DNA from 3 places in the Bacillus sp. KNSH39 genome. Region 3 is predicted to be linked to each of the others. Evidence: riboswitches for the same ligand, from Rfam matches in the RefSeq annotation. Region 3 holds a riboswitch; each other region holds the start of a gene.
The links. A riboswitch is a leader RNA that binds a small molecule or an ion and turns the genes downstream of it on or off. The one in region 3 is predicted to bind S-adenosylmethionine.
Positions count from the first base shown of each region.

Region 1: linked by a shared signal. The riboswitch ahead of ACUL40_RS19250 (bifunctional O-acetylhomoserine aminocarboxypropyltransferase/cysteine synthase) and the one ahead of metK (methionine adenosyltransferase) in region 3 are both predicted to bind S-adenosylmethionine.
Region 2: linked by a shared signal. The riboswitch ahead of ACUL40_RS20745 (ABC transporter permease) and the one ahead of metK (methionine adenosyltransferase) in region 3 are both predicted to bind S-adenosylmethionine.

Region 1 covers NZ_JBQXYO010000001.1:3,764,909-3,771,127, reverse strand. Annotated here, with positions in the region: gene ACUL40_RS19265 (transcriptional regulator YeiL) at 1-97, opposite strand, end outside; gene ACUL40_RS19260 (YjjG family noncanonical pyrimidine nucleotidase) at 205-900, shown strand; gene ACUL40_RS19255 (chloride channel protein) at 946-2,175, opposite strand; SAM riboswitch class I at 2,497-2,601, shown strand; gene ACUL40_RS19250 (bifunctional O-acetylhomoserine aminocarboxypropyltransferase/cysteine synthase) at 2,694-3,992, shown strand; gene metA (homoserine O-acetyltransferase MetA) at 3,976-4,881, shown strand; gene ACUL40_RS19240 (homoserine dehydrogenase) at 5,023-6,219, shown strand, end outside.
Region 2 covers NZ_JBQXYO010000001.1:4,039,831-4,046,049, forward strand. Annotated here, with positions in the region: gene ACUL40_RS20720 (DUF3981 domain-containing protein) at 1-357, shown strand, start outside; gene ACUL40_RS20725 (multidrug effflux MFS transporter) at 475-1,734, shown strand; gene ACUL40_RS20730 (hypothetical protein) at 1,768-2,214, opposite strand; gene ACUL40_RS20735 (hypothetical protein) at 2,488-2,991, shown strand; gene ACUL40_RS20740 (DUF3951 domain-containing protein) at 3,008-3,223, opposite strand; SAM riboswitch class I at 3,391-3,496, shown strand; gene ACUL40_RS20745 (ABC transporter permease) at 3,633-4,550, shown strand; gene ACUL40_RS20750 (ABC transporter permease) at 4,567-5,571, shown strand; gene ACUL40_RS20755 (ABC transporter ATP-binding protein) at 5,528-6,219, shown strand, end outside.
Region 3 covers NZ_JBQXYO010000001.1:3,140,118-3,146,336, reverse strand. Annotated here, with positions in the region: gene ACUL40_RS16085 (ATP synthase subunit I) at 228-611, shown strand; gene pckA (phosphoenolpyruvate carboxykinase (ATP)) at 962-2,548, opposite strand; SAM riboswitch class I at 2,777-2,898, shown strand; gene metK (methionine adenosyltransferase) at 3,068-4,267, shown strand; gene ACUL40_RS16070 (GNAT family N-acetyltransferase) at 4,309-4,833, opposite strand; gene ACUL40_RS16065 (hypothetical protein) at 4,905-5,084, opposite strand; gene ACUL40_RS16060 (MogA/MoaB family molybdenum cofactor biosynthesis protein) at 5,321-5,830, shown strand; gene ACUL40_RS16055 (molybdenum cofactor guanylyltransferase) at 5,827-6,219, shown strand, end outside.

The sequences.
Region 1 (6,219 bases), 620 kb from region 3:
GCTCTACATATGGCAAGACATGAAATGAAAATAGGGTATGGAATTGATGGATTCGCATGTATTGATAAATTTCTTCCTCATTTTTGCTGATTTTCATATTTTCACCCCTATGTATAGTATGAGATATCTCCTATTATCTTTACAAGAAGGAATGATACGATTTATGTAAATTTGTTTTTGTAGAAAAGAGAGTGTGATGAATTTATGAAAAAATATAAAACATTGTTATTTGATGTAGATGATACATTACTAGACTTCCAAAAGGCTGAAAAAGTGGCTTTACGGGTACTTTTTGAAGAGAAGGGAATCCCTTTAACAGACGAGATAGAGGCTCGTTATAAAAAAATAAATAAAGGTCTTTGGGATGCTTTTGAAAAAGGTGAACTATCACGCAATGAAGTTGTAAATACACGATTCTCTCTGTTGTTTAAAGAGTATGGAGAAGAAGTAAATGGAATATTATTCGAAAATAATTATCGTAACTACTTAGAAGAAGGAAATCAACTCATGCAAGGTGCATTTGAATTTATAAATCAAATTCAAGGGGAGTATGAATTGTATATAGTGACAAATGGTGTTTCTAAGACGCAAGATAAACGTTTGCGCAATGCAGGGTTACATTCATTATTTAAAGATGTCTTTGTTTCGGAAGATACGGGTTTTCAAAAACCGATGAAAGAGTATTTTGATTATGTTTTTGAACGGATTCCTAACTTTGCACCTGAAGAAGGGCTGATTATTGGTGATTCATTAAGCGCTGATATTAAAGGTGGATATGTAGCGGGAATTGATACTTGTTGGTTTAATCCAGAAAGGAAATTAAATGATAGTGGGATTATACCGACATATGAAGTGCATAATTTTGAGGAGTTAGAAGCATTATTGAAGCAGCATGTGTAATAAAAAAATAGGCAGTGGAGCTTTCGTCCCCACTGCCTATTTTTATTAATTTTTATTTTCGTTATGTTTTGGGAGTGGAAAGGCATTCCCGATAGCAGCTGCACCAAGCATGGGCAATAGTAAATTAAGCGGGAAAAACATAAGTAATAGTAATGTTATAGCTATTGGCTTTCGTAACGCATAGCTTGAAATTGCTGTTGTTACGATGGCAACAGATGCTACTGGATCTATAGGAAGAATAGATGCTACAGCGTATCCGATACTTGACCCAGAAAATATAATTGGGAAGATATGTCCACCTCGCCACCCTGTGTTCAAACAAACGGCAGTAATGCACAACTTTAAAATCCCTGAAAGAAGTAGTATCCAAAAAGATAAATGGCTCCATTCAACAACTAATTCTTTTAATTGATGTTCCCCTGAAAATAATGTGTACGGAAGAAAGGTTCCCGCAATTCCTAATAAAATACCACCGATAATTCCGAGTGTCAGCTTGTATTCTCTAAAAGGGTGAATTAACTTTTCTAATGTGAATTCTAACTTGAAATAAAAGAAACCAACTATAGCACCGATACTAGCAAGTGGAAGAAATGCAATCCATTCATTGAAAGAAAGTGTACCTTCCCCGAAATCAACAATAAAGGATCCACGATTATCAAGTTTACTCAGTAGTAAATAAACAGAAAAACCTGCGAAAGTAGTAGCTAAGTATACAATCGCCTTTTTTCCTTTAGAAAAAGCAGCAATTTCTTCCCCCTCATTTTCATTTGGTGCTAAATAACCGAATAATGGTGCGTTAAAAATGACACTTAAAGTAGCGCCAATTCCGATCTCGGTTAGCTCATTCATACTCTTTAAGGCAAATTTAAAGCGATCCCCTACCCATGTGCACAGTCCGCCTATAATTCCAACTAGTGCGGCTTCTGGACCAAGACTAGCACCGAAAATTAAAACAATAATCGCTGTTAAAGTAGCCCGATGGACAAAGCGATATTCGATTCGACCAGTTTTTTTATATTCAGCCATTACTTCAGGCATAAGGCGTGGGTATGTACCGAAATGTTTTTGTGATAGACCAACAAGGACCCCGCCAATTATTGTTACGCAAAGGGTGTAATAAGAGGGAAAAGAGAGAACTTCAGGCAAGTATCCCCAAATAAAGTGGATTCCAATATTTATTGTGACTAAAAATAACCAGACTGTAGCTCCTACTATAGATCCTAGAAGAATGCCATATAGAGCAAGTATGTAATGCATATCTTTTTTATTTGTCATGTTATACCTCCGTTATGTAAATCTTAGTAGGGAAAAAAGTGAAATATACTAGTGAAAAATGGATTGAATATATATAGTATCTTTTTGAGAAGATGGCCTATTCAACATATAGGCTAACTTTTGGGGAATTTGAATTTATAGGTTAAATTACTTATTTAATTTTATAGACTGATTTGAGGTTTTTAAAGGTCTTTTTTGAAATAGATTAGAATATATTTCTTTTGTTGCTTTATATGAAACTGTTAACATTTATTTTAGAACATTCAGAAAAACTGTTTGACATTAGGAAATTATTGCTATAAAATCAACGGTAATTGCATAGTCTTATCAAGAAAAGGTGGAGGGACAGGCCCGATGAAACCTTGGCAACAGCCGTATAACGGAATTGTGCCAAATCCTGCAGGTAGTAATCCTGAGAGATAAGAAAGAGCCTTTAGAGCGTGTTTTCAAACTGCTCCTTTCTTGTTTTCAGGAAAGGGGCAGTTTTTTATTTTGTATAAAAGAAAGGAGAATGAGAGATGGGAGAATCATGGGGAAAAGGAACAATTTGTGTGCAAGGTGGCTATACGCCAAAGAATGGTGAACCACGTGTTTTACCACTTTATCAAAGCACAACGTATAAATACGATACTTCGGATGATTTAGCAGCTCTATTTAACTTAGAGGCAGAAGGATATATTTATACACGTATTGGAAACCCTACTCTAGCAGCATTTGAGCAGAAATTATCAGATTTAGAAGGCGGTGTAGGAGCTGTTGCAACGGCTTCTGGGCAAGCAGCTATTATGCTCGCAGTTTTAAATATTTGTAGTAGTGGAGACCATTTACTTTGCTCTTCAACTGTTTACGGGGGAACGTTTAATTTATTTGGGGTGAGTTTACGTAAGCTTGGCATTGATGTTACGTTCTTTAATCCAAATTTAACGGCAGATGAAATCACGGCGCTTGCTAATGACAAGACGAAACTTATCTATGCAGAATCGTTAGGAAATCCAGCGATGAATGTTTTAAATTTTAAAGAATTTTCAGCTGCCGCTAAAGAATTAGAGGTACCTTTTATCGTTGATAATACATTAGCAACTCCTTATTTATGCCAGGCATTTGAACATGGGGCAAATATTATTGTTCATTCTACGACGAAGTATATCGATGGGCATGCGAGCTCTTTAGGCGGTATTGTAATTGACGGTGGAAACTTTGATTGGACAAATGGAAAGTATCCTGAGCTTGTTGAACCAGATCCAAGTTATCACGGTGTAAGTTACGTTCAAAACTTTGGTGCAGCAGCGTATATTGTGAAAGCACGTGTTCAGCTATTAAGAGATTATGGAAATTGTATGAGCCCATTCAATGCATATATTAGCAATATTGGCTTAGAAACATTGCATTTACGAATGGAACGTCATAGTGAAAATGCTCTTGCAGTTGCTAAGTGGCTTGCTAATCATGAACGTATTGAATGGGTGAATTATCCAGGCTTAGATAGTAATGAAAATTACTCATTAGCACAACAGTACTTGAAAAAAGGTGCTAGTGGTGTTTTAACTTTCGGTATTAAAGGCGGATTAGAAGCAGCAAAAGAATTTATCGCAAATGTAAAACTAGCAACTCTTGTAACGCACGTAGCTGATGCACGAACTTGCGTTATACATCCTGCTAGTACGACGCATAGACAATTAAATGCTGAAGATCAGCGTTTAGCGGGTGTTACATCTGATTTAATTCGTTTATCGGTTGGTATAGAAGATGTTTCTGATATTATTGCAGATTTGGAAGCAGCTCTAGTTGGAGGCAAAACACATGCCGATCATAATTGATAAAGATTTACCGGCTCGCAAAGTGTTGCAAAAAGAAAATATTTTTGTAATGACGAAGGAGCGGGCAGAAACACAAGATATACGTGCTTTAAAAATTGCTATATTAAATTTAATGCCGACGAAGCAAGACACAGAGGCGCAATTACTTCGCTTAATTGGAAACACACCGTTACAATTAGATGTTCATTTGCTTCATATGGAATCACATCTATCGCGTAATGTAACGCAAGAACATTTAACAAGCTTTTATAAAACGTTTCGTGATATTGAAAATGAAAAGTTTGATGGGCTCATTATTACAGGAGCGCCAGTGGAGACCCTTGCTTTTGAAGAGGTAGATTATTGGGAAGAGCTTAAACATATTATGGAGTATTCAAAAACGAATGTAACATCTACGCTCCATATTTGCTGGGGGGCACAGGCTGGCTTGTACTATCATTATGGTGTTCCAAAGTATCCCCTTAAGGAAAAAATGTTTGGTGTATTTGAACATGAAGTTTGCGAGCAACATGTGAAATTATTACAAGGATTTGATGAATTGTTTTTTGCTCCGCATTCTCGTCATACAGAAGTACGAGAGAATGATATTAGAGGAGTGAAAGAATTAACATTGTTAGCAAACTCTGAAGAAGCAGGTGTTCACCTTGTTATTGGGCCAGAAGGAAGGCAAGTGTTTGCTCTTGGACATAGCGAATATAGTTGTGAGACGTTAAAACAAGAATACGAACGAGATCGTGACAAGGGATTAAATATTGATGTGCCAAAAAACTATTTTAAACATAATAATCCAGATGAAAAGCCGCTTGTTAGGTGGAGGAGTCATGGTAATTTATTGTTTTCTAATTGGTTGAATTATTACGTGTATCAAGAAACCCCTTATATATTGTAAAGAAAGATTGTGTAACACGTGGCAACGTTTTCCTTGTAAAGATTAACCTTTATTTTTCCGAATGTTCAAAATACATTGTTTTTCAGATTTTTTACTCATATAATTTCATCTAAACACAATTTTTGAGGGGTGGACAGTACTATGAAAGAAATTCAAGTTGGGTTATTAGGTCTTGGGACAGTTGGCAGTGGTGTGGTTCGTATTATTACGGATCATCAAGAACGACTCATACACCAAGTAGGTTGTCCAGTGAAGGTAACGAAAGTATTAGTGCAAAACATTGAGAAAGAGAGAGAGGTAGAGGTACCTTCTACTCTATTAACACAAGATGCAAATGAAATTTTAGATAATCCAAATATTGATGTTGTCATTGAAGTGATGGGTGGCATTGATGATGCAAAATCATATATTTTACAAGCTTTAAAAAGCGGAAAGCATGTTGTAACTGCAAATAAAGACTTAATGGCATTACATGGAGCTGAATTATTAGCGACAGCAAAAGATAATAAGGCTGATTTATTCTATGAGGCGAGTGTGGCAGGGGGAATTCCAATTTTACGCAGTATCGTAGAAGGACTTTCTTCAGATCTTATTACGAAAGTAATGGGAATTGTAAATGGAACAACAAATTTTATTTTGACGAAAATGTCAGACGAAGGGAGAGCATATAACGACGTGTTAAAAGAAGCCCAACAACTTGGATTTGCAGAAGCAGATCCAACATCAGATGTAGAAGGTTTAGATGCAGCAAGAAAAATGACGATTTTAGCTACCCTCGGTTTCTCTACAAATGTAGAGCTTGGAGATGTGAAAGTAAAAGGGATTACCTCTATCACAGAGGAAGATATTGAATACAGTAAGAGCTTAGGTTATACAATTAAATTAATCGGTCTTGCAAAACGAGATGGTGAAAAATTGGAGGTTACAGTTGAACCAACTTTACTTCCAAATACACATCCTCTTGCGGCAGTACAAAATGAATATAACGCTGTGTATGTGTACGGTGAAGCAGTTGGAGAAACGATGTTTTATGGACCAGGCGCAGGAAGTTTACCGACAGCGACAGCTGTTGTTTCGGATTTAGTTGCTGTAATGCAAAATATTAGATTAGGGGTAACAGGAAATAGTGCTGTAGTCCCACAATATCAAAAAGTATTAAAAGAGCCAGACGAAATTGTCGTGAAAAAGTTTTTAAGACTGCATGTAAAAGACGAAATTGGTGTATTTGCAAAAATTACTTCATTGTTCTCTGAGCGCGGAGTTAGCTTTGAGAAAATTATTCAAATGCCGCTTGAAGAGAAAGGAAAGGCTGAAATTGTAATTGTAACGCATCGTGCG
Region 2 (6,219 bases), 900 kb from region 3:
ACAGTTGTATATGCTGCTAATGCAAAAATATTTGCGACAGGTTCTTCGCAGAAAGAAGCGCTTGAGAATTATAAAAACGTAATGAGCGGTAATGGTGATACATTTAGACCAACCTCAACAGGAAAAGAAGCGCAAAAAGAAGGTATTGTACAACGTGTATATAAAGAAAAATCAGGTGAAAATACAATCGTGTACGTACTTTTAGAGAATGAACAAAAGGTATTTATGATACCGGTGAAGAAATTCCCATATGCTATGTTTACAGAAGTAGGAGACCCAATTCAAATTACATATTTAGATACGGGAGAGATGATGTCCTCAGTATCTAAATTTACGAATAGCAATGTGAAAAAGTAAAGCGATAGAATTTCTATCGCTTTTTTTACATTATGAAAGAGGAAAATGCGCTGTACTTGACGTATGTTTATGATGTAACTATAATTGTTACGATTCAGTTTGTATAGGAAAGGGTGAATTGAAAAAGTGAATGAAGTTAATCACGAAATATATAAACCTGTAAAGGCAAACAGGTTATGGATGATTCTTGTATTAGGAACACTTACGGCGATTGGACCATTATCTATTGATATGTATTTGCCTTCATTACCGAAGTTAACGGATGATTTGCAAACAGGTGCATCCCTCGCGCAGCTTACATTAACAGCTTGTTTGCTTGGGCTGTCAGTAGGACAATTATTTGTTGGCTCAATTAGTGATATTTACGGAAGACGCAAACCTCTTATTATTGCTCTTATTATTTATGTTGCTTCTTCTTTACTTTGTGCTGTTGCGCCATCTATTTGGACATTAGTGTTATTGCGCTTCCTACAAGGAGCTTCAGGATCAGCCGGGATTGTTATATCACGTGCGATGGTACGTGATATGTATTCAGGTTCTGAAATGACGAAGTTTTTCTCACTGCTTATGTTAGTAAACGGAGCAGCGCCTATTTTGGCACCGATTATTGGGGGGCAATTATTACAGTTTACAACGTGGCGCGGTGTTTTCATCGTTCTTGGAGCAATAAGTGTATTCATGTTAATCTCAGCTACTTTTGTATTGCGTGAAACATTACCTCCTGAAGAAAGAGAAACGGGTGGTTTGTCAGGGACTTTGGCGACGTACGGAAAATTGTTAAAGGACCGTCTGTTTATGGGATATGCATTGTCACAAGGATTAGTAACAGCGGCAATGTTTGCATACATTTCGGGCTCACCATTTGTGTTGCAGAACATATACGGAGCATCACCACAGCAATTTAGTTTATTCTTTGCGATTAACGGCATCGGTATTATTATTGCTAGTCAGGTAACGGGTCGTTTAGCGGGGAAAGTGAATGAGAAGACATTATTTGTTGCTGGTATTATTATCGCAGCTGTTGGTGGCCTATCTTTACTACTGACAATCGTACTAGGAATAGGTTTAATCGGTGTTTTATGTTCGTTATTCCTTGTCGTATCAAGTGTCGGGGTTGTATCAACAACTGGGTTTTCATTAGCGATGAGAAATCAGAAACAAGCTGCAGGAACAGCATCAGCTTTATTAGGCTTATTACAGTTCATTTCAGGAGCTCTTGTTGCGCCGCTAGTAGGTATCGGTGGAAGTAATACAGCATTACCGATGGGGGTTGTTATTGCGCTTTGTGAAGTAGGAGCAGTGTTATGTTATCTATTTATGGCCAGAAGAAGTGAGAAGCAGTTTGAACTGCAGCAAAAACAAAATTTAGAGGCTTAACAAAAAAGAACTGATTCAAAGGGAATGTTTGAATCAGTTCTTTTTTTCATTTCTTTGAAATACCTCATACATATTATTCATGATCGTATCATATAAAACAGCAAGTTTATCCCACACCCAGCGATTACTATCGACTTCTTTTTCCCCACAGTCGATAATATCGGTATGGTCAGTAATTTTATACGCTTTTTTAACGATAATAGGAGCAATCTTCGGTATACGTGGGATTTCCTTTAAGGTATCTGCAAAGTTTCCAATGTAGACATGACCGATGATTTCGATTGTTAATGATTTATCCGATATATTGAGCACGGTATGAAATTGATTTGTATGTTGTTGTTTTAAATATTGAGCTAACTTAAATGGAGCATGCTTCTTCTTTAATACGCGGCGAAGGCTCTCTGTATTTTCGATATGAAGTGATTTTTCGCGAATAAGGACACGAATATCTTCTCCCATAAAAGGTATTGTGTTGTACATAGATGATTCTCCTTAAAACCTTACATATGTTTGCGTTATGCATATGTAAGTCTAGCATGGTTTGTTCTTTATGTGTGCTTACAGTTTTGTAAGGTGAGTAGTAAAGCAGTGCAAAAGTTATTTGTATAAAGTGACGATACTGTGACAAACATGTTGGTATACATGTTACGATGTCGTCTTAAGTGTAAAAAGTAGGATGTTCTCGGTATAATAACAAGTGGAGATAAAAGAAACTATAATGAGTAGTAGCTGTAGATAAAAGGAGAAGAAGAGATGAAGAAGGTTTTGGGTATTGCTGTAATGGGAAGTATGATCCTTCTAGCAGGATGTAATGGAAATAAGGATACGAAAGAACCGAAAGAAAAGGTAGAGCAATCTACAGAACAAACAGAAGAAATGAAAGAATACCTTGCAGTACATGAAAAATACGATTTGAAAATGAATAAAGAAATTAATAACGCACTGCAGTTATTTGAAGTGGCAAAAGAAAAGGGCGGTAAGGAAATAACGACTGCTACATATAAAGAAGATGTGCAAAAGGTAACAACTAGCATGTTAGAAGATATTGATCATATACGTAAAGAAATTCGTGTTCCAAAATCGAAAGAGCAAGAACATGAGGTATATGTTGGTTTCTTGAATGAATCAGAACAAGCAATGAAAAAATTACAGAAGTTAGCTAAAGAAGAAGATTCATCGTTGATTCGTGATATAGAAATTAATTTTGCAACAGCATCGACATACTATAAACGTTTTCAAGCAGAAACGAAAAAATAACCTTGCCTATGCAAGGTTATTTTTTCTTCTTGCCATCTCCATCTTCATCCTCGGATACTAATATCTTCTGTTCTTCGTGAAATTCGGAAATAGTTTGCCCGGTAATATTATCGAAAGGGGTATAAAAAGAAGTGATACTTTTCTTTTTGATGAAGAGTTTGTAGAAGCCGATGATGACAAGTATAACGATTGTTAAGGGTAATCCTATAGTAGCTAGAAGTAAGGGGTCCATCTTATAACTCCTTTCATATCTTTTTTTATTATAAGCGAAATACGATATAGATAAATAAAAGTATTAAAAACTGATTTTTCTAAATATATCCAATTTGATTGACTTTTCATTTTTTCAGAATTATAATTCGAAATATACAATTTGAACCAAATAATAATATAGCAATTTACTTATCCAGAGAGGTAGAGGGACTGGCCCTATGACACCTCAGCAGCGGGTTCTGTAATAGGAACACCGTGCTAATTCCAGCAAGCAAGTCTTGAAAGATAAGTGATGGGCCTTTGTTTATTAAGCCTTGATCTTATTTTTTAAGATCAAGGCTTTTTGTATTCTAAAAAGAGAAAAGGGAGTAATGGAAAAAGTACGTTTATAAAACTAAGTAAATATATGTGTTTAGGGGGTTATTAGGGTGTATGTAATTAAAAAATTATCAGTTATGGTGTTCACGCTATGGGTTATTACGACGGTGACATTTCTAATTATGCATATTATTCCGGGGGATCCATTTTCATCAGATGCAAAAATCTTTCCTGAAGAAGTGATCCAAAACATGAGAGCGAAGTATCACCTTGATGAACCGTTATGGAATCAATATGTTGCTTATTTAGACGGCGTAGTTCATTTTGATTTTGGTGAATCTGTTCAATCAACCGGGCAAGGTGTATCAGAAATTATAACAACTGGTTTTGGTCCATCAGCAATTATTGGTTTACAAGCACTTATTATTTCATTGCTAGTCGGAATTGCTGCAGGTACATTTGCTGCTCTCTATCATGGGAAGGTAATTGATTACGGTGTAAGTTTACTTGCCATCCTCGGTATTTCTATTCCGAGCTTTATTTTAGCACCACTATTTATACAAGTATTCGCTATTCAATTCGAGCTCTTACCAGTAGCTTCTTGGGGTACATTTGAACATACGGTATTGCCATCCTTTGCATTAGCGTTAGGACCAATCGCAGTGATTACAAGATTTGTTCGCTCTAATATGATCGAAGTACTGCAGAGTGATTATATTAAGTTAGCGAGAGCGAAAGGTATACCGATTAAGAAGATTATTATAAGACATGCTCTTCGAAATGCAATTGTTCCGGTACTTACATTTGTTGGACCATTAATGGCGGGACTTTTAACAGGTACTTTCGTTATTGAAAAGATTTTTTCAATTCCTGGTCTCGGAAAATATTTTGTAGATAGTATTTTTAATCGAGATTATCCAGTGATTATGGGAACAACCATTTTTTATAGTGCACTTTTAATTGTATGTATTTTTATTACAGATATTATTCATCGTATTGTTGATCCACGTATTCGTTCTATTACGTAAGGAGGGGGATGTTTAGATGGGAGCTTATGAAATTAATGACCAGTTATTAACAAATGAAGAGAAGAAAGAATTAACGATAAATAAAGATCAGCAAAAGATTAGCCGAAAGAAAGAAGTGTTTCGTAAGTTTGTATCGAATCCAATCGCAGTTTTAGGATTAGTGACGTTATTACTCATTATTGTTTTCTCACTTGTTGGTGAAAGTTTAACGCCATTTACTGCGAGTGAACAAGTAAAAGAGGCAACAAACTTACCACCTAGTAGTGAGCATTGGTTCGGAACAGATGATTTGGGAAGAGATATATGGGCACGTACTTGGGCTGGTGGGAAGATTTCACTAACAGTTGGATTAGTAGCAGCTGCCCTCGATATAGGTCTTGGTGTACTGATTGGTGGATTTAGTGGATATGTGAGAGGACGTAATCGCCTTGGAACGCTAATTGATGAGTGGATTATAAGAGGAATTGAAGTATTATACGGCATCCCATATTTATTAATTGTTATTTTACTATTAATTGTTATGAAACCAGGTCTTTTCACCATTATTATCGCTCTTGCATTAACGGGATGGATTGGAATGGCTCGTCTCATTCGAGCACAAGTATTGTCTTTAAAACAACGAGAGTTTGTTATTGCAGCAGAGCGATTAGGTACATCACATATGAAAATTATATATGGGCATTTAATTCCGAATTTAACAGGGATTATTATCGTGAATTTATCATTTACAATTCCAGCAGCTATTTTTTCAGAATCATTTTTAAGCTTTATCGGACTAGGAGTGCAATCACCGGCAGCAAGCTGGGGGACGATGACGAATGATGCACTTGGGACATTATTGAGTGGGGAATGGTGGCAGCTATTCTTCCCAGCAATCATGATTGCTCTCATTATGTTCGCATTTAATGCAATTGGTGATGGTTTGCAAGATGCGATTGATCCAAAAATCGTCAAACGAAATCGAAAGGAGAAAAAACATGGCACAAATCTTATCTTTAGAAAACGTAACGTTAGCCGTTGAAAAAGAGAATAGTAAGCAAGCGATTGTGAAACATGTTTCCTTTTCTATTAACGAAGGTGAAATAGTTGCACTTGTAGGAGAAAGTGGTTCGGGAAAAAGTGTCACAGCACAATCCATTATCGGCTTGAATCATGAATCAATTCATATCGATGATGGGAATATAGCTTTCCAAGCAAAGGAATTAACGAATTTACAAGAGTCAGAATGGAATCAAATTCGCGGAAAAGATATTTCCTTTATATTTCAAGATCCGCTTTCATCTTTAAACCCAACGATGAAGGTAGGCAAACAAATTACAGAAGTAGTTTTGCAACATGGGAAAAAATCGAAAAGAGAAGCGAAGGAAATTGCGATTAACTTGTTAACAGGTTTAGGGATACATGAAGCAGAGAAACGCTTTGAACAGTACCCACATCAATTAAGCGGAGGTATGAGGCAGCGTATTTGTTTAGCAATTGCGTTTGCTTGTCACCCAAAGCTTGTAATTGCAGACGAGCCGACAACAGCGTTAGATGTAACGATTCAGAAACAAATTATGGGGCTATTAAAAGAAAGAAAAGAAAAACAAAATACGAGTATTTTATTAATTACACATGATTTGGCACTTGTACGTGAAGTAGCTGATCGAGTAGTTGTTATGTATGGGGG
Region 3 (6,219 bases):
ATTGATATCATTTTTTTCATAAATGGACGGAAAAAGTTTGAAAAACCGTCACAAAATATGAGAATATGATGTTTGAAATCTTGTATAATATTATTTTCTAAAAACATTTAAACAACATAAACATACTGTTTATGTTGTTTTTAATTTGAATGAAATGAATGTAAGGAATATGAATTTGAAAGAAATTTTTTGTTGGATAGATAAGAACGAATGAAGAGAGGTACAGCATGATTAGTATGTCACTAAGATCATTTAAAATCCAATCGTATTATATACTAGGTATTTTGTTACTAGGTTGGATGTTAACACCGTTTTCAGCACACTTTTTAGGCGCTGGAATTGGGCTTATTGTAAGTATGTATTGCGTTTGGCTTTTAGGCAGAAGAATTGAGAAGCTTGGAGATAGTATTGTAAAGAAGACGAAAGCACCGACACTCGGTATGTTTAACCGTTTTGCAGCTGCCATTTTGGGTGCTATTATTATGTACGAAATTGAGCACCACATGGTTATGTGGGCGTTTGCAGTAGGGATTATGGGTGGGTATTTCTTAATCGTTGTGAATTTAGGTTACTATAGCATGAAAGATGAGAAAGAACTAACAAAGAGCTAAAAAGATAAAAGACTTCTTTTTAGATGGAATAGATGATCCAGTCACGAATAGAAGCGGTCAGGGCCTTTTTTAGCCCCATACGATGTGAAACCCGAGAGATGTAGTGAGTAGGGATATAATGTATATATTCGAAGCTGTAATTTTATAATCTAGGTCACAGATGAAGAGATTAGCGTTTCACTTTATATAAGATATAGAAAGAAGCTTACGTTTTCACGTAAGCTTCTTTTTTATGTAAGTGTGTGTAACCGTTAAGCCGCATTGGGTTTTGTCGGTGAGTACGCGAAACTTTACGGTTACACGACACTTATTCATATGAGTAAAGGGTTATTCCAACAAAAAGTTTTAATTTAAGCGATTGGACCGCCTAAGTTAATAATGTCTTCAGATACGCTGTCGAACTTTTTGAAGTTAGCTTTGAATTCATTTGCAAGTTCGATTGCTTTTGCTTTGTAAGCAGCTTTATCAGCCCAAGTTTGTTCAGGCATTAACACTTCGTCAGGTACACCTGGTACGTGAAGTGGAACTTCAAGACCGAAGATGTCATGTTTAGCTGTTTCAGTTTTCGCAAGTTCACCGTTTAATGCTGCTTGAATCATTGCACGAGTGTAACCTAAGTTCATACGTTTACCAACGCCGTATTCGCCACCAGTCCAGCCAGTGTTTACTAAGAATACTTTCGCATCGTGTTTCTCGATTTTTTCACCAAGCATTTCAGCATAGCGAGATGCATCAAGTGGTAAGAATGGTGAACCGAAGCAAGTTGAGAATGTTGCTTGCGGAGATGTAACGCCGCGCTCTGTTCCTGCTAGTTTACTAGTGTAACCACTTAAGAAATGATACATAGCTTGCTCTTTTGATAACTTACTGATTGGAGGCAATACGCCAGATGCATCAGCAGTTAAGAAAATAATTGTATTTGGGTGTCCAGCAACACTTGGCAGTACGATATTGTCGATCGCATGCATAGGGTATGCAGCACGAGTATTTTCTGTTAAAGTAGTATCGTTGTAGTCGGCGATACGTGTTTGGTCATTAATGATAACGTTTTCTAAAACAGATCCAAATGTGATTGCATCGAAAATTTGTGGTTCTTTCTCGTGAGAAAGGTTTACACATTTCGCGTAGCAACCGCCTTCAATATTGAATACACCGTTATCAGACCAACCGTGCTCATCATCACCGATTAGTTTACGGTTTGGATCAGCAGATAATGTTGTTTTACCTGTTCCAGATAAACCGAAGAATAGTGCTACGTCGCCTTCTTCACCTACGTTTGCAGAGCAATGCATAGAAAGAATATCTTGTTCAGGTAATAAGAAGTTCATAATAGAGAAGATTGATTTTTTCATTTCTCCAGCGTATTCTGTACCACCAATTAGTACGATACGTTTTTCGAATGAAACCATAATGAATGCTTCAGAGTTTGTACCGTCAACAGCTGGATCAGCTTTGAAATTCGGTGCAGAAACAATTGTGAACTCTGATTCATGAGTTGTTAATTCTTCTTCAGTTGGACGAATGAATAATTGATGTACAAATAAATTGTGCCATGCATATTCGTTAATAACTTGAATTGGTAGGCGGTAATTGCGGTCAGCGCCTGCAAATCCTTTGAAGACGAATAACTCTTCTTTTTCTTTTAAGTATTCTAAAACTTTAGTATATAATTTATTAAAATGTTCTTCAGAAATCGGTTGGTTCACAGCTCCCCAAGCAATTTTGTCAGCAACCGATGCTTCTTTCACAATAAATTTATCTTTAGGAGAACGTCCTGTATATTTTCCAGTTGAAGCAGAAACGGCACCAGTCGAAGTTAATTTCCCTTCATTTCGCATTAATACTTTTTCCACTAATTGCGGAACACTTAGTTGAATCTGTGCATTGCTTCCGTTCAATAATTCGTGTAAACCAATTTGGACATTCACAGTACTCATATTTATATACCATCCTTTTCATTTAATGAAATATTTCTCGTAATCCCCAACAAGAGTATAACACAATTATATAAATAATGTATACTATTTATTTCTTTTTGTTTGTGTGAATGCATTATTTCCCTATTAATATTTCATTTCAGGCGTATTGAGAAAAACTTTCAGGAAAATGTGAATATTAATTGACAAATGAATATCATTTCTTTAGTATAGGTTGGGACGGATACTCTCTTATCCCGAGCTGGCGGAGGGACAGGCCCGATGAAGCCCAGCAACCTCACTTGTAGTGGTAAATACAGGTGAATAGGTGCTAAAACCTGTGCGAGGCTACAGGTCTCGAACGATAAGAGCGAAGGGCAAAAAGCAGTATGCAAGTAGCAAATTAAACCTTTCCTCTATGTAAAGTAGGAAAGGTTTTTCTGTATGCTTGTGTGGGAGAATAAATGTATGTCGCAGTTTGTGGCAAATTAAGGATGAGTTCCGTACAATATATACAATTACTGTAGGGAGGTTTACCACATGACAAAAAAACGTCATCTGTTCACATCTGAGTCTGTAACTGAAGGACATCCAGATAAAATTTGTGACCAAATTTCTGATTCAATTTTAGATGCGATCTTATCAAAAGACGCAAATGCACGTGTAGCTTGTGAAACAACTGTAACAACTGGTTTAGTATTGGTAGCGGGGGAAATTACGACTTCTACTTACGTAGATATTCCAAAAATCGTTCGTGAAACAATTCAAGGCATTGGTTACACACGCGCAAAATACGGATTCGATGCAGAAACTTGTGCAGTTTTAACATCTATCGATGAGCAATCTGCTGACATCGCTATGGGTGTTGACCAAGCGCTAGAAGCACGCGAAGGTCAAATGACTGACGCTGAGATTGAGGCAATTGGTGCAGGAGACCAAGGTTTAATGTTTGGTTTCGCATGTAATGAAACACAAGAGTTAATGCCACTTCCAATCTCGCTTGCTCACAAATTAGCTCGCCGTTTAACTGAAGTACGTAAAGATGATACATTATCATACTTACGTCCGGATGGAAAAACGCAAGTTACAGTTGAGTATGATGAAAATGGTAAACCAGTACGTGTTGATACTATCGTAATTTCTACACAACATCACCCAGATGTTACATGGGAAGAAATCGATCGCGACTTAAAAGAGCACGTAATTAAAGCTGTAGTACCAGCAGAATTAATGGATGGAGAAACGAAATTCTTCATTAACCCAACTGGCCGCTTCGTAATTGGTGGACCACAAGGTGATGCTGGTTTAACAGGACGTAAAATCATCGTTGATACTTACGGTGGATACGCTCGCCACGGTGGCGGTGCATTCTCTGGTAAAGATGCAACGAAAGTTGACCGTTCTGCAGCATATGCAGCTCGTTATGTTGCGAAAAACATCGTAGCAGCTGGTCTTGCTGAAAAAGCAGAAGTACAACTTGCATACGCAATCGGTGTAGCACAACCAGTATCAATTTCAGTTGATACATTCGGCACTGGTAAAGTATCTGAAGACGTACTAGTAGAGCTAGTTCGTAACAACTTCGATCTTCGCCCAGCTGGTATTATTAAAATGCTAGACTTACGTCGCCCAATTTACAAACAAACAGCAGCTTACGGCCACTTTGGACGTACTGATGTAGATCTATCATGGGAACGTACAGACAAAGCAGCAGCTTTAAAAGAGCAAGCTGGTCTATAATATATGAAAAAAAGCTTTGCGCGGTGAGCGCAAAGCTTTTTTTATTTATAATTACGTTGGAATAAAGCGAAGAGTTCAATGTCATGCCAATTGCCATTGCGGAATATAGCTTCTTTACAAGTTCCTTCATGTTGAAAACCGAGTGATTTATATAATTTAATTGCTCTATCGTTAAAAGAAAATACTCGTAAAGAAAGGCGATGTAAATTTAATTCTAAAAATGCATAATCCAATAATAAGGTGAAAGCTTCCTTCCCATAACCTTGCCCCCAGTAATCCTTGTTACCAATATCAATAATACATTCAGCGTTTCGATTATACGAATCAATATGAATTAAAGAAGTAATACCAATTGAAAGATGCGTAGATTTTTCTTCAATGATATAGCTCTTAGAGTCCGAAGAATGAATAAATTGCTGGCAAAGTTTTTCTGTGTCTTGAAGGGAAGGTTTATCAAGAGTGAGAGTAGTTGAACTCATAACGTCTATATCATTATGCCATTTATAATATGTTAGAATATCATCTTCGGAAAACTTTCGTAACTGGATACGGTTTGATTCAAACAATGTAAGTCCTCCTTTTGTATTTCCTTTTCACATGATTTACAAAGGATTGATTTCTTCTGGAACATATGTAATCAACCTTTCATTTGACGTGCTTTACCTGCGCAAAATGCACTACTTAGTAAAAATAGTGTCGCGAATATAATGCTTACTAATGTAGCGTATGGAATTGCGCCTTTTAAGGAAAAGCCGACAGTGATTGAAGCGATGAATAAGAGGATAAATGTTGTTGTTAATTTTTTATAAAGTTCCATACTATGTAGACCTCCAATTTATTTTTTAGTACAAGTTTTAAAATTGAATTCTATTATGTAGAAAATATAAAGAGTAGCTAAAGATGTGTAGTCTAGGAGTATAAGAAAGGGCACTTTCCTTTTTGTGGGTTAGTATACTTATATTGTATCATGGCGCATGATTGGCTTCATACATAATTGTGTAAAGGTATGTATGATAAAATGAAGAAAAGTCTTTAAGAAAGGAAAGATAAAAAATGAGTGTAACTGAACATAAAAAACAAGCTCCAAAAGAAGTGCGTTGCAAGATCGTGACGATTTCCGATACACGTACGGAAGAAACAGATAAGAGCGGACAACTATTACATGAATTGTTAAAAGAAGCGGGACATAAAGTAACTTCTTATGAAATTGTAAAAGATGATAAAGAAAGTATTCAGCAAGCAGTGTTAGCTGGTTATCATAAGGAAGATGTAGATGTTGTATTAACAAATGGCGGTACTGGTATTACGAAACGCGATGTCACAATTGAAGCAGTATCAGCGTTATTAGATAAAGAAATTGTTGGATTTGGTGAGCTGTTCCGTATGATTAGTTATTTAGAAGATATCGGAAGCAGCGCAATGTTAAGTAGAGCGATTGGTGGTACAATTGGGCGCAAAGTAGTCTTCTCGATGCCAGGGTCTAGCGGAGCGGTTCGCCTTGCGATGAATAAATTAATTTTACCGGAATTAGGTCATATTACATTTGAGCTGCATCGCCAATGAGTAAGTATGCTGGAATTGTATTAGCAGGTGGTATGTCGAGTAGATTCGGTGAGCCGAAAGCGTTAGCAATTTGGAAGGGAACTACTTTTGTTGAGCATATTGTGAAAGTGATGGGAAATACTTTGCAAGACATTGTAGTAATTAGCCATACTGATATAAAAGAGCGAGTAGAGCAATTCGTACAAGTACCTGTTATAGAAGACATTCCGCACTATAAAGGGAATGGACCGCTGGCCGGCATTGTATCAGGAATGGAATACATAGAAGCAGATTGGTACGCTATTATGCCTTGCGATGCACCAAACGTGTCGCATGAATGGTTTACCATTTTACTAGAGCAAACGAACAATGAATATGATGCGGTTGTACCTATTATTAATGGAAGAAAA